Regions from separate parts of the Streptomyces sp. NPDC096040 genome, predicted to be linked through region 2. Evidence: riboswitches for the same ligand, from Rfam matches in the RefSeq annotation. Region 2 holds a riboswitch; each other region holds the start of a gene.
What was found. Region 2 has a riboswitch for S-adenosylmethionine ahead of ABTY98_RS26160 (aminotransferase class V-fold PLP-dependent enzyme). Riboswitches for the same ligand answer to the same signal wherever they lie in the genome.

Region 1 (4,933 bases), on a different contig from region 2:
GTGATCCGCACCTTCCGGCTGCCGCAGCGCGGGCACACCGCGTCCGTGAGCGGCGACCGCACGGCCCGCCCGGCCTCGTCGACGTACTCCTGGGTGCTCTGCAGGTCCGGGTCGGCGATCGGGTCGGTGAAGAACACCGCCTGGAAGGTCGCCTCCCAGACCTCGCCACACCGCCCGCAGGTGAAGGCGAAGGTCTCGGGTACGGCGCCGGGTACGGGCCCGGGGCCGGGGGGTTCGCACATCGCATCCGGCTCCTGTCGCTCGGCCTGCGTCTCCAGCGGACAGCCGCTTGCCGCCGGCGGCAAACCGGGGCCGGGTGTCCCAGGCGTGGACGCCCCCTTGACGGCACGCGGAGGCCGATCGACACTCCAGATGGGAATCCTAGTGAAAAGGTAGGGAAAGATGGGTCGCCTGCGCACGGTCACCGGCAGACAGCGCCGCGGGAGCCGTACGCCCTTCTCCGCCCCGCTGCTCACCTCCCGCCTGCACATCGATCTGCTGCGCGTGTGCAGCGCCATCAGCCGCACCGGCTGAGCACCCGCTGCCGGCCGTACCCGCCGTATCAGCCGAGCGCCCGCCGGCGGCCGCACCCGCCGAGCGCCCGCCCACCGACGAACGCTTCCGCCGCGCGTACGTCCGCGCGCCGTATCCCGGGGAGACGCATGTCCATCACTCCGCTCGCCGCCCTTCCCTCCGCCCACCCCACGCCCGGCTTCAGGGGCCGCATCGGCCGGGACGCATCCAGCGGCCACTACGCCGTGCCGCGCCGCTACCGGCTCCACCTCGCCACCGCCTGTCCCGACGGCCTCCGCATCGCCGTCGGGCACAGCCTCCTCGGCCTGTACGACTGTTGTCCGGTCACCTACCTGCCCGCCGTCCCGGACTGTCCCGACGGCAGCCACACGGCGCTGCGCCCGCTTTACGAGGCCAGCGCCCACCGCTACTCGGGGCCGGCCCTCGCGCCCGTGCTCAGCGACGACTGGTCCGGCCGTATCGTCAGCACCCACAGCCGGCACATCCTGCGCGACCTGGACCGCCACTTCGGCGACGGTGCCGCCCGGCTGTACCCGTGCGGGGCCGAGGCCGAGATCGAGGAGGTCGAGCTGCTCTGTACGGAGGGCGTCGAGCAGGCCGCCCAGCGCGTCGGCAGCGCGGACGGCGACCCGGAGGCGCTGGACACGCTGCTCGCCACCCTGGGCGAACTGGAGCGCCGGCTGGCCGGGGCGGAGTTTCTGCTCGGCGAGCAACTCACCGCTGCCGACGTGGAGTTGTGGGTCGCCCTGGTGCAGCTGGACACCGTGCACCGCAACCACCTGGACGCCTCCGCCGTGCACCGCATCGCCGGCCACCCGGTGCTGTGGGCCTACGCCCGTCGGCTGGCCGCGCACCCGGCCTTCGGCGCCCACCTCGACCTCGACGGCATCACCCGCCGCCACCACGGCCATTGTCAGGGCCTGGAAGCCGCAGGCGCGGCCGTCCAGATCCTGGACTGGGCCGGCCATGCGGCGGACACCTCCCGCAGGTGAGAGCGGCCCGAACCGTTCCGTCATGCGGACAGGCGTTGACAGCCGTTCGGGCAACTGACTTACTTGCGGCACAGATTGGTCAAGAGCGTCAGCATCGAGCCCTGGCTTGCTGACCGGCAACCCTCGCATCGCGGTGGGGTGCCCCAGGTGACGACCCGACCGGATGACGACGTTCGGTAAGCGCGAGGCCCCCAGGGGCCGCCACAACAGCGACAGGTGACGGACATGTACGCAGCTTCCAGGACGGCCGAGGGCCGCACCCAGGACTGCGTACAGCCGTACCCGAGCCCGCTCGTCGCCGACCGCGCCGTCGACCTGCTCCGTGTCAACAGCGCCTTGTGTAGCCCGTGTACCGCACCGGGCTGTCCCCGCTGCCAGGTCTGACCAGGCCTTTCCGCCTCGCCCGCAGCGCGGCTCCCGCAGCCTCGCGTCCCAGCGTCCTCGACGAGACACCGGCCGCCCCGGTGTGCAGCCGTCCGCCCCGCCCCGTGTCCCGCGCGCCCCCGCGCACCCGTGCCGTGCCCGAACGCGGCCCGGTGCCGCGGCAACCGGCCGTGTGATCCGGGGTGTCCGACTCCGCCGGAGCCCATCATGAGTGAACCCCCAGGCGCCCTGTCCCTGGCCGAGGCGCCGTCGCCCACTGACGTACCGTCAAAGTCTGTCAAAAATCAGCGAGTTCAGCCTTTGCGCCGCCCCGGACGGTGGATCGCCACCGCCGTCGTCCTGGTGGTCGTCGCGCAGTTCGTCCACGGACTGACCGCCAACCCCTTCTACCAGTGGGACCGCTTCCGCTACTGGTTCCTGCGCCCCACCATCCTCGACGGACTCGTCGTCACCCTCGAAGTGGCCGCGCTCAGCGCCGTCCTCGGCCTGCTCGGCGGTATCGTGCTCGCCCTCGCCCGGCTCTCCGGCAGCCCCGTGCTGCGGGCGGTGAGCTGGACCTACACCTGGCTGTTCCGCTCGGTGCCGCTGATCGTCCTGCTGATCTTCCTCTACAACTTCTCCGCCCTCTACAGGACACTGAGCCTGGGCGTGCCCTTCGGCCCGTCCTTCGTCACCTTCGACGAGTCGAAGCTGGCCACCGACCTGGCGATCGCCGTGATCGGTCTCAGCCTCAACGAGGCGGCCTACGCGGCCGAGGTGGTGCGCGGCGGCATCCTCTCCGTCGACCAGGGCCAGCACGAGGCGGCCGCCGCGCTCGGCCTGCCCAAGGGCTACCAGTTCACCCGGATCGTCTTCCCGCAGGCCCTGCGCTCCATCGTGCCGAACTACGTCAACCAGCTCATCGGCCTGATCAAGAGCACGTCCCTGGTGTTCTACGTCTCGCTGCTCGACCTCTTCGGCTCGGTGCAGTCCATGGGCAGCACCTACCCCGGCGACATCGTGCCGCTGCTGCTCGTCGCCACCGTCTGGTACCTGATCCTGACCAGCGCCGTCTCCGTCGTCCAGTACTACGTCGAGCGGTACTTCGCCCGCGGCGCCACCCGCACGCTGCCGCCGACCCCCCTGCAGAGACTCCGCACCGGCCTGGCCGGCCTGCGGAAACGGGCACGCCGGGAGGCCGCCGTATGACCACCGCACCGGACATCGCCCCGGCCGCCCTGGAGATCCACGACGTCCACAAGTCGTACGGCCCCCACCACGTCCTCGACGGCATCGACCTGACCGTCCGCCCCGGCGAGGTCACCGTAGTCCTCGGCCCGTCCGGGTCCGGCAAGTCCACGCTGCTCCGGGTCGTCAACCACCTGGAGAAGCCCGAGTCCGGCTACGTCAGCGTCGGCGGCGAGCTGATCGGGGTCAAACGGCACGGCGACGGGCTCAAGGAGCTCAGCGAACGCGCCATCCTGGCCCAGCGCAGCCGGATCGGCTTCGTCTTCCAGAATTTCAACCTGTTCCCGCACCTGACGGTCCTCGACAATGTCGCGGCCGCCCCTGTCGCCACCGGAAAGCTGACCAGGCCCGAGGCCCAGCGGCTGGCCAAGGAACTCCTCGAACGGGTCGGCCTCGGCGAGCGCGTCGGCGCCTATCCACGGCAGCTGTCGGGCGGCCAGCAGCAGCGCGTCGCCATCGCCCGCGCCCTCGCGCTGCGCCCCGGCATCATCCTCTTCGACGAACCGACCTCCGCGCTCGACCCCGAGCTGGTCGGCGAAGTCCTCGCCGTCATCAAGGACCTGGCGTCCAGCGGCACCACCCTGGTGATCGTCACCCACGAGATCGGCTTCGCCCGTGAGGTCGCCGACCGGATCGTCTTCATCGACGCCGGAAGGATCGTCGAACAGGGCCCGCCCGCCGAGATCCTCGACAATCCGCGGCACGAACGGACCCGGGACTTCCTGCGCAAGGTCCTGTGAAGCAGACCCCTTTCACCTTTCACCGAAACACGAAGGACAGCCATGCCCACGCTCCTCTCCCGACGCAGCCTGATCCGCGGCCTCGCCTCGGCGACCGCCGTCGCGACCCTCGCCACCGGGCTCGCCGCCTGCGGGGGCGACAGCGACGCGGCCACCACGACCGGCAGCGCCAACAACGGCGAGGTCGTCATCGGACAGGTCTCCAACGGCGCCGCCCAGCAGACCACCGTGAAGGTCTCCGAGGTCAAGTCCATCAGCGCCGAACTGCCCGCCGCCGTCCGCAAGAGCGGCAGACTCGTCATGGGCGAGGGCGCCCTGCCCGCCGGATTCCCGCCGCTGGCCTACGTGGGCAGCGACCAGAAGACCCTCACCGGCTCCGAACCCGACCTCGGCCGCCTGGTCGCCGCGGTCCTCGGCCTCACCCCCCAGGTGAAGAACTTCACCTGGGAGAACATGTTCGTCGGCATCGACAGCGGCAAGGTGGACGTCGCCTTCTCCAACGTCACCGACACCGAGGAGCGCAAGAAGAAGTACGAGTTCGCCTCCTACCGGCAGGACAACCTCGCCTTCACCGTGCCGAAGAAGAGCACCTGGAACTTCGACGACAACTACGAGAACCTCGCCGGGAAGACCGTCTCCGTCAGCGCCGGCACCAACCAGGAGAAGATCCTCCTGGAGTGGAAGGCCAAGCTGGCCAAGGAGGGCAAGAACCTCACGGTCAAGTACTACCAGGACAGCAACAGCGTCTACCTGGCCCTCGCCAGTGGCAAGATCGACGCCTATCTCGGCCCCAACCCCGGCATCGCCTACCACAACCGCCAGGTCGCCGACACGCCCAACGCCACCCGCACCGCCGGCACCTACTCCGGCGCGGGCGGAAGCCTCCAGGGCCTGATCGCGGCCACCGCCAAGAAGGACAGCGGACTCGCCAAGCCGCTCGCCGACGCGATCAACCACCTGATCGAGAACGGCCAGTACGCCAAGTGGCTGGCCGCCTACAACCTCTCCAACGAGGCCGTCACCAGGTCCGAGGTCAACCCGCCGGGACTGCCGCTG
Region 2 (4,933 bases):
TGGGTGACCGTGTACATGGTCGGCCTGGTCGGTGGTGGCAACGACCTCATCGCCACCCACTTCCATCTGTCGATCAACGACGTGACCTGGTTCGTCCGGATCTTCTTCATCGCCGGACCGGTGATCGCGTTCATCGTCACCAAGCGGATCTGCCTCGGCCTGCAGCGCCGGGACCGCGAGAAGGTGCTGCACGGTCGCGAGACCGGCATCATCAAGCGGCTGCCGCACGGTGAGTTCATCGAGGTGCACGAGCCGCTCAGCCAGGAGCAGCTGCACACCCTCACGGCCCACCACCAGTACGAGCCGGCCCAGGTCGGCGCGGCGGTGGACGAGAACGGTGTCGAGCGCAAGATCAAGGGGACTGAGAAGCTCCGCGCCAAGCTGAGCAGCGCCTACTACGGCGACGACAACCAGATCCCGAAGCCCACCGTCGAGGAGTACAAGGAGATCACGAGCGGCCACGGCCACCACTGATCGACCGCGTCGCCACGCCACGGCCGAAGGGCCCCCGTCCGGTGTACGGACGGGGGCCCTTCGGCCGTGCCTGCGGCTGGATAGGGTAGCCCTGACACTGCTTTTTGCCGGTATGACGATCAGGAGCGGCCTTATGAGCGCTGTGACCCCCGCTGGAGGCGACACCGCGGCGGGCCGTTCCTGGCCCGGGGTACTGAACGCGCTGCTGTACGGGCAGGACCAGAGCGCCGACGCGACGGCCTGGGCGATGGACCAGATCATGCGCGGTCAGGCGACCGACGCCCAGATCGCCGGGTTCGTCGTGGCGCTGCGGGCGAAGGGCGAGACGGTCGACGAGATCAACGGCCTCGTCCGCACGATGTACCAGCACGCCAACGTCATCGAGGTGCCCGGCCGCACGGTCGACATCGTCGGCACCGGCGGCGACGGCGCCAAGACGGTGAACATCTCCACGATGTCCGCGCTGGTGGTGGCCGGCACCGGGGCGAAGGTCGTCAAGCACGGCAACCGGGCCGCGTCCTCCGCGTCCGGTGCCTCGGACGTGCTGGAGAAGCTCGGCGTCAACCTCGACCTGACCCCGCAGCGGGTCGCCGAGGTCGCCGAAGAGGCCGGCATCACCTTCTGCTTCGCCGTCAAGTTCCACCCCGCACTGCGCCATGCGGGCGCGGCCCGCGGCCAGCTGGGCATCCGCACGGTGTTCAACATCCTCGGCCCGCTGACCAACCCCGCGCGGGTGCGGGCGCAGGCGGTCGGCGTCGCGGACCCCCGTATGGCACCGGTCGTCGCGGGCGTCTTCGCCGAACGCGGCAACTCCTCCCTGGTCTTCCGCGGCGACGACGGCCTCGACGAACTGACCACGACCTCCACGTCCCATGTCTGGATCGTCCGGGACGGCAAGGTCACCGAGGAGACCTTCGACCCGAGGGACGTCGGCATCGAGCTGGTCCCGGTGGAGGCGCTGCGCGGCGGTGACCCGTCGTACAACGCGGAGGTCGCCCGCCGGCTTCTGGACGGCGAGACGGGCCCCGTCCGTGACGCGGTCCTGCTGAACTCGGCGGCGGCGCTGGTGGCCCTGGACCCGGGCACCGCCACGCTGGCCGAGCAGATCCGCGCCGGCATGGACAAGGCGGCGGAGTCGATCGGCTCGGGCGCGGCCAAGCGGGTGCTGGAGCGCTGGGCGGCGGCGACGAACAAGTAGGCGCCGGGCGGCCAGTAGAGGCCGAACGGAAAGAGAAGCGGCGCCGACGCGCGCCTTCGTCCCGTCATCCGGACAGAAGTTGCGCGTCGGCGATCACTTCATCTACGTTTTTTGCCAGGTCATGAGTGACAGTCATGAGGCCCCGGCCGACTGTCCGGCAACCCTCCGTCCGTGGCGGGGTGCCCCGGGTGAAGACCAGGCCGTAGGCAGCGAGGTCTACGGCAAGCGCGGATCCCTCGGACCCCAGGGATCCTGGTCGTCGAGGGAGTCTCCCGTGAGCAAGCGAATGCGCTAGGGCGTCGAGCCCCGCCTCCGCACACCCACTTTCTCTTTCTTCCTTCCTCTCACGGGAGTTCCGCCATGTCCGTCTCCACCGCTGTCTCCGCTCAGTCTGTTTGTGCCCCGCTGCCCGTTCTGGGCCGTGATGTCACCGTCCCGCTCGTCACCGGCGGCGAGGTCACCTACGCCGCCCTCGACTACGCGGCCAGCGCCCCCGCCCTCCAGCGGGTCTGGGACGACGTGGCCGCCTACGCGCCCTACTACGGCAGCGTCCACCGAGGCGCCGGCTACCTCTCCCAGCTCTCCACGGACCTCTTCGAGAACGCCCGCAGGACGGTCGCCGAGTTCCTCGACTGCCGCCCCGACGACCAGCTGATCTTCACCCGCTCGACCACGGACTCCCTGAACCTGCTGGCCCGCTCCCTCCCCGCCGACTGCCAGGTCTTCGTCTTCGAGACCGAGCATCACGCGAGCCTGCTGCCCTGGCAGGACACCCGGGTCACCTACCTCGACGCCCCGCGCACCCCGCGCCAGGCCGTCGAGACCCTGGAGAAGGCCCTCGCCGATCGCGACCCCGACGGCCCGGCCCTGGTCTGTGTCACCGGTGCCTCGAACGTCACCGGCGAACTGTGGCCGGTACGGGAGCTGGCCGCGGCGGCCCACACGCACGGCGCCCGGATCGTCCTGGACGCGGCCCAGCTGGCCCCGCACCACCCGGTGAGCGTCCGCGACCTGGACGTCGACTGGATCGCCTTCTCGGGCCACAAGCTGTACGCCCCCTTCGGCTCCGGCATCCTCGCCGGCCGCTCCGACTGGCTCCGGGCGGCCGAGCCGTACCTCGCGGGCGGCGGCGCCAGCCGCAAGGTCACCCGGCGCGAGGACGGGGGAGTGGCCGTGGAGTGGCACGAGAGCGCCGCCCGGCATGAGGCCGGGTCGCCCAACGTGATCGGTGCCTACTCGATCGCCGCCGCCTGCAAGGCGCTGACCGAGGCCGGCTTCGACACGCTGGTGGCCCGCGAGCGGCACCTGATCGAGAAGGTGCGGACGGGTCTGGCCGAGGTGCCCGAGGTCCGTGTCCTCTCCCTCTTCGGCGACGACGCCCCGCGCGTCGGTGTGATCTCCTTCGTCGTGGAGGGCTGGAACAGCTCCCACTTCGCCGCGGCCCTCTCCGCCGAGTACGGCATCGGCGTCCGCGACGGCCTCTTCTGCGCCCACCCCCTGGTCAGGACCCTGCTGGGCTCCGACGCCCAGACCCAGGGCGAGTGCGGGGCGCCGGAAGCGGCACCGGGCGAGAAGTCCCTCAACGCGATCCGGGTGAGTTTCGGAGCGGGCACGCCGGACGAGCACGTGGAGCGGTTCGTCAGCGCCGTGAAGGAACTGGTCGCCGACGGTGCCAAGTGGACGTACCGCACGGAGGAAGGCCGCTGCGTACCGGCGGTGTGATGCAGACCGGCCTCAGGGGCAACGTCCCAGGGGGCGCGGGGGCTGTGTCAATGTGCGGCTACCGCCGCGTGGGCGCGATCGGCCCCCACCGGCCCGCAGCCGGGCACGAAGCGTCGTGGTCCACTGCGGGTCCGTCCTGGCTGAGCGCGCAGTTCCCCGCGCCCCTTGCGGGGCACCTCAGCCGACGTTTCTCAGCTGTCCAGGCCGATCGCGAACGCGGCCTCCAGGTCGTGCTGCGAATAGGTACGGAACGCTACGTGCGTGTCCGTCCCCTCCACGCCCTGGATCTTGCTGATCCGCCCCGGGATCACCTCGGCCAGGTCCTCGTGCTCCCGCACCCGGACCATGGCGATCAAGTCATACGTACCGGTGACGGAGAAGACCTCGCTGACGCTGTCCAGCGCGGCGATCTGTTCCGCGATCTCGGGGATCCGGTCCACGCTGGTCTTGATGAGGACGATCGCGGTGATCACGGCTGGTTCTCTCCCTCGGGTGCCGGAGCTGGGGCGGGTTTCACTTTAGTCCCACGGCCGTACCGCACCCACGCGTAGCCGAGTCCGAGCCCGAAGCCGACCAGGTGGGCGAGGTAGGCCACGCCGGGGCCGGAGGGGGCCTGGTTCAGGGCCAGCCACTGCAGGGCCGCCCAGAAGGGGAGCACCACCCAGGCCGGGAACCGGAGCGGAAGGAAGAAGAGGAAAGGCAGAAGACTGGTCACGCGGGCGCTGGGGAACAGGTACAGGAACGCCCCGAGGACCGCCGAGATCGCCCCGGACGCCCCCACCAGCGACTGCTGGGACGTGGCGTTGGCGGCCGCGTAGCCGAGCAGAGCGAGATAGCCGCAGCCGACGTAGAAGAGGGTGAACTCCAGGCGGCCCATCCGCTCCTCGGTCATCGCCCCGAAGACGAAGAGGAACAGCATGTTGCCGAGCAGGTGCACCCAGCTGCCGTGGATGAACAGCGCCGTGGCCGGGGTGAGCGCCTCCCGGGCCGGACCGTCGAACAGGTCGGCGGGGACGACCCCCCAGCGCCGGAAGTACGCGCGCTGCGCGGCCGCCAGGGCGTCCCCGGTGCCGTAGGACGGGGTGAAGCCGGACGCCGGGCCGAGCACGAAGATCAGGCAGCAGACGGCGATCAGGGTGTACGTCATGGGCGCCGACGTGCCCCTCAGGCTCCGCAGGGTCCGGGCGGCCGTCGTGTTCCGGTTGCCGATCATGGACATAGAGCATGGCGTAACGGGATGCACTGGTGCAGATCGCCTCGCCGCCGCGGAGGGGGCGGCGTCGAGTACTCGCCAGGCCGTAGGGTAACGAGCCACACGCGTCGGGACGGCGCGTCACGGACACTAGAAGGAAGCGAACAGTCACGATGACGGTTCCCCTGCCGACCACCACGACGCGGTGGCGCTGCACCCTCTGCGGCAACCTCACGCGCTTCGACGTGACCCGCTCGTCGAAGGTCGTGGAGTACGTGCACCTCGACCTGGCCGGTGAGCCCAAGGTCGAGGAGCGCGAGGTGGTCAGTGAGACCATCGAGTCGGTG
Region 3 (4,933 bases), on a different contig from region 2:
TAGCCGCCGCGGCCAACCGCTTGCACCGATCCACCCGCTCGGCCGCCGGCAGACTCAGCGCCTCATGCAGCGCCCGAGCCGTCCCCCCGATGTCGTACGGGTTCACCACCACCGCGTCCTCGCCCAGCTCCTCGTACGCCCCCGCCTCCCGCGAGAGCACCAGCACGCACCCCTCGTCCGACACCACCGGAATCTCCTTGGCGACCAGGTTCATGCCGTCCCGGATCGGATTCACCAGTGCCACGTCGGCCAGCCGGTAAGCCGCCAGCGACCGTGCGAAGTCGTCCTTGACGTGGAGCACCACCGGCGTCCAGCCCGGCGTCCCGTACGTAGAGTTGATGTCCTCCGCGACCCGCTGCACCTCGGCCGTGTATTCGCGGTACACCGCGAGGTCCTGCCGCGACGGATACGCGAACGCGACATGCACCACCCGCTCCCGCCACTCGGGGTGGTCGTCGAGCAGCTGCCGATAGGCCAGCAGTCCCCGCACGATGTTCTTCGACAGCTCGGTCCGGTCGACCCGGACGATGGTCTTTCGGCCCTCCCCGATCTCCTCCCGCAACGCCCGCATCCGCTCGTCCACGTCGGGCTCGTGCGACCGCTTCCGCAGGAAGTCCGCGTCGGCCCCCAGCCCGTGCACCCCGATCCGGGTCTCACCGGCCGCCGGAATCCCCGGGCCCAGCACCGTATGACAGCAGGCCACGAACGCGTCCGCCCACCGCCGGGTCAGAAACGCCGCGTGATCGGCGCCCAGGATCCCGCCCAGCAGCTCCGCCGCGATGTCGTCGGGGAGCAGCCGGAAGTAGTCCGGCGGCGCCCACGGGGTGTGGGAGAAATGGCCGATACGGAGATCCGGCCGCAGCCGGCGCAGCATCCGCGGGGCCAGCGCCAGGTGGTAGTCCTGGATGACGACCACCGCACCCTGGCCCGCCTCCTGCGCCAGGGCCTGAGCGAACGCCTCGTTGTAGGCCTGGTACGACCCCCACTGCCGCCGGAACTCCGCGTCGAAGACGGGCTCCAGCGGGGTCTGGTAGAGCATGTGGTGGACGAACCAGAGCACCGAGTTCGCGATGCCGTTGTACGCGTCGGAGAACACGTCCGCGTCGATGTCGAGCATCCGGACCTGCTGCCCGCCGGTGTCCCGCGCCGGCAGCCGGCCGCCCTCGGCCCGCCGTACCGCCTCCCGGTCCCCGTCGCTCAGCGCCGCGCACACCCAGACCGCGTTCGCGTCCGTCCCGATGGCGGACAGGCCCGAGACGAGTCCGCCGCCGCCGCGTTTGGCGTGCAGCGCACCGCCTTCGCGCATCTCGTACGAAACCGGGCCGCGGTTGGACGCGACCAGCACCTCAGCACTGCCGGTGGAAGCCATACGCCTCAACCTAGCCCGGCCCGTAAACGCTCAAACGTACGGCTACGTCAGACACGCCACCGTATACGGCCGTACGGCCAAGTCACGCCACGCTCACGCCACCCGGCGCTCGGCGTACTCGGCGATCTCCGCCATCGGTGGCCGTTCCTCCGTGTCCACGGAGTACGTGCGCGGCTCGAAGCCGTCCTCGCCCCGTTCGAACTGGGTCAGGGCGGGCCGGATCAGATGCCCGCGGGCCAGCCGCAGCTGCGCGGTGCGGTAGATCGCGGCGGACATCCGGCCGAGGGCCTGGCCGTCCTGGTGGCGGTGTTTGCGCACCCCCACGTCGACCTGGGCGAGGGCGTCAAGGCCCACCAGGTGCAGGGCGTCGACCAGCATGCCCAGTTCCACGCCGTAGCCGACCGGGAAGGGGAGCTGTTCGAGCAGTGAGCGGCGGGCCGCGTACTCGCCGCCGAGGGGCTGCACGAACCCGGCCAGCTGCGGCCAGTGCATGTTCAGCAGCGGGCGGGCCATCAGTTCGGTGACCCGGCCGCCCTGTCCGGCCGCGCCGGCGAGCGGGCGGTCGTACATCGCCTTGACCAGGTCCACCTCGGGATCGGTCAGCAGCGGGCCGACGATCCCGGAGACGAAGTCGGAGGAGAACTCCCTCAGGTCCGCGTCGACGAAGCAGACGATGTCCCCGGTGGTGACCAGGAGGGAGCGCCAGAGGACCTCGCCCTTGCCGGGGACGGCGGGGATGCGCGGCAGGATCGTGTCGCGGTGGACGACCCGGGCGCCGGCCGCCGCGGCCACCGCCGCCGTACGGTCGGTGGAACCGGAGTCGACGACCACGATCTCGTCGACGAGCGGCGCCTGCCGCATCAGGTCATGACGGATGATCGCGACGATGTCGCCGACCGTCTCCTCCTCGTTGAGCGCGGGCAGCACGACGGAGACGGACTGACCGGTGCGCTGCTTGGCGGCGAGTATCCGGTGCAGTGGGCGTTCGTTCAGGGACCAGGAGCGGGTGGCCAGCCAGCGCTCGACTTCTTCCAGCACAGTCAGCGGCTCCTCACTGTCACGGTCACACTGCGAGGTGTGATCCATCTCGCGGTTCGGACGACTCTCTCAACTGTCCTGGCCTTCGGTTACAGTCTTGAACAACGCCGATGACCATCGCATGTCGTGGGGTCATTGGCCGTTGACAACCACATACCGCTCATCCAGAGGGGCAGAGGGATACGGCCCGATGAAGCCCCGGCAACCCTCCAGTCGGTTACTCGTGGATCGCTGACGGCTGATCCCTGATCACTGTCGATCACTCGCGAGGCTCCCGGCTAGGGAAGGTGCCAAATCCGTCTCACGGCGAGATGCGTCGTGAGGAAGATGAGGAGAAAGGGCCTCGCCTCACATGGCTGTGCAGACTGCTGAGACCACCAGCGACTCCACCACCGGCTCCACGACCGTCGACCTCGGGCCCGCCGCCGCCCTGAGCTGCCGCGAGTGCGGTCACCGCGTGCCGCTCGGCCCGGTGTTCGCCTGCGAGGAGTGTTTCGGCCCGCTCGAAATCGCGTACGACTTCTCGGCCTACGACACCGAGGAGCTGCGGAAGCGGATCGAGGCGGGTCCCGCGAACATCTGGCGTTACGCGCCGCTGCTGCCCGTCCCCGCGGACGTGGCGACCAAGCCGAACATCAACCCGGGGTGGACCAAGCTCGTCCAGGCCGACAACCTGGCCAGGGAACTGGGCGTCACCGGAGGTCTGTACGTCAAGGACGACTCCGGCAACCCGACGCACTCCTTCAAGGACCGTGTCGTCGCCCAGGCCGTCGAGGCCGCGCGCGCCTTCGGCTACACCACGCTCTCCTGCTCCTCCACCGGCAACCTCGCCGGCGCGGTCGGTGCCGCCGCCGCCCGGGCCGGCTTCCGCTCCTGCGTGTTCATCCCGCACGACCTGGAGCAGGGCAAGATCGTCATGGCCGCGATCTACGGCGGCGAGCTCGTCGGCATCGAGGGCAACTACGACGACGTGAACCGTTTCTGCTCCGAGCTGATCGGCGACTCGGCAGGCGAGGGCTGGGGCTTCGTCAACGTCAACCTGCGGCCGTACTACGCGGAGGGCTCAAAGACCCTGGCGTACGAGATCTGCGAGCAGCTCGGCTGGCGGATCCCGGACCAGCTGGTCGTCCCGATCGCCTCCGGCTCGCAGCTCACGAAGATCGACAAGGGTCTGCAGGAGCTGATCAAGCTCGGGCTCGTCGAGGACAAGCCGTACAAGATCTTCGGTGCGCAGGCCGAGGGGTGCTCGCCGGTGTCGGTGGCCTACAAGGCGGGCCATGACGTCGTGCGGCCGCAGAAGCCGAACACCATCGCCAAGTCCCTCGCCATCGGCAACCCGGCCGACGGGCCGTACGTCCTCGACATCGCGCGCCGTACCGGCGGTGCGGTGGAGGACGTCACCGACGAGCAGGTCGTCGACGCGATCAAGCTGCTCGCGCGGACCGAGGGCATCTTCGCCGAGACCGCCGGCGGGGTCACGGTCGGAGTCACCAAGAAGCTCATCGAGAACGGGCTGATCGACCCGGCGAAGTCGGTCGTCGTACTCAACACGGGTGATGGACTGAAGACGCTGGACGCGGTGGCGGGGACCGGGCTCACGGCGACCATCCGCCCGAATCTCGAGTCTTTCCGTGAGGCCGGGCTCGCCTGAGTCAGCCGTAGAAAACCAGGGCGTTGCCCCCGATCGGAGGTTTCCACGTGAGTATCACTGTTCGCATTCCCACCATCCTGCGCACCTACACCGGTGGTCAGGCCGAGGTCAGTGCCGAAGGGGCCACCCTCGGCGAGGTCATCTCGGACCTGGAGAAGAACCACACCGGGATCGCCGCCCGCGTTCTCGACGACCAGGGCAAGCTGCGCCGGTTCGTGAATGTGTACGTCAATGACGACGATGTGCGGTTCGAGCAGGGCCTGGAGACGGCCACTCCGGACGGCGCCGGCGTCTCCATCATCCCGGCCGTCGCCGGCGGCTGACCCCGGCGACCGCCACGGCGGCCCCGCTGACCTGGCTGACGTGATGGCCGTATGACCGAACATTACCTTCGGTAATACCCATCACCGACTGTTCATCCGATTGCCCCCTCCGTGAGTGAAGCGGAGGGGGCAATTCTGTGTGGTTGAGCGCGGTACAGTTGGGGAACGCGGTCCTGATCTCCGGGTCGGGGGCCCCGTATTCGATACCGCTGACCCCACAAGAAGTAGCCAAACTGTGCGGGTTATATGCGGCTTTTGCGGCTTTTATGGGGCCCGACTTGCCCTGAATTCAGCCGAATTCTTGCTACATTCCGGACCCTTCCCGTCCAGAATTCTCGTCCGATTGACCTGTTGCAGACGGCAGTTGGACAGATACATTCAGCCGCGGTCGACGCGTTCCGGCGCACGCCCCCAACCTGTGGGGGGTGAGGTCTGACCCGGATCCGCGAAGTGTGGATCTGTGCAAGGGCCAGTAATAGGGGAGTTAGGCATGGCTCAGGGCACCGTCAAGTGGTTCAACGCGGAGAAGGGGTACGGCTTCATCGCGGTCGA

Region 1: it holds a riboswitch for S-adenosylmethionine, as region 2 does, so the genes downstream of both, ABTY98_RS14410 (amino acid ABC transporter permease) here and ABTY98_RS26160 (aminotransferase class V-fold PLP-dependent enzyme) in region 2, are expected to answer to the same signal.
Region 3: it holds a riboswitch for S-adenosylmethionine, as region 2 does, so the genes downstream of both, thrC (threonine synthase) here and ABTY98_RS26160 (aminotransferase class V-fold PLP-dependent enzyme) in region 2, are expected to answer to the same signal.

The regions. Positions count from the first base shown of each region.
Region 1 covers NZ_JBEOTA010000009.1:155,859-160,791, forward strand. The annotation lists gene ABTY98_RS14395 (hypothetical protein) at 1-242, opposite strand, end outside; gene ABTY98_RS14400 (putative leader peptide) at 403-534, shown strand; gene ABTY98_RS14405 (glutathione S-transferase C-terminal domain-containing protein) at 663-1,526, shown strand; SAM riboswitch class IV at 1,604-1,715, shown strand; gene ABTY98_RS14410 (amino acid ABC transporter permease) at 2,118-3,098, shown strand; gene ABTY98_RS14415 (amino acid ABC transporter ATP-binding protein) at 3,095-3,877, shown strand; gene ABTY98_RS14420 (ABC transporter substrate-binding protein) at 3,920-4,933, shown strand, end outside.
Region 2 covers NZ_JBEOTA010000019.1:145,017-149,949, forward strand. The annotation lists gene qcrB (cytochrome bc1 complex cytochrome b subunit) at 1-474, shown strand, start outside; gene trpD (anthranilate phosphoribosyltransferase) at 608-1,672, shown strand; SAM riboswitch class IV at 1,790-1,906, shown strand; gene ABTY98_RS26160 (aminotransferase class V-fold PLP-dependent enzyme) at 2,033-3,394, shown strand; gene ABTY98_RS26165 (Lrp/AsnC family transcriptional regulator) at 3,586-3,867, opposite strand; gene ABTY98_RS26170 (rhomboid family intramembrane serine protease) at 3,864-4,607, opposite strand; gene ABTY98_RS26175 (hypothetical protein) at 4,760-4,933, shown strand, end outside.
Region 3 covers NZ_JBEOTA010000020.1:102,446-107,378, reverse strand. The annotation lists gene ABTY98_RS26775 (alpha,alpha-trehalose-phosphate synthase (UDP-forming)) at 1-1,369, opposite strand, end outside; gene ABTY98_RS26770 (glucosyl-3-phosphoglycerate synthase) at 1,463-2,407, opposite strand; SAM riboswitch class I at 2,565-2,741, shown strand; gene thrC (threonine synthase) at 2,760-4,058, shown strand; gene ABTY98_RS26760 (ubiquitin-like small modifier protein 1) at 4,106-4,381, shown strand; gene ABTY98_RS26755 (cold-shock protein) at 4,872-4,933, shown strand, end outside.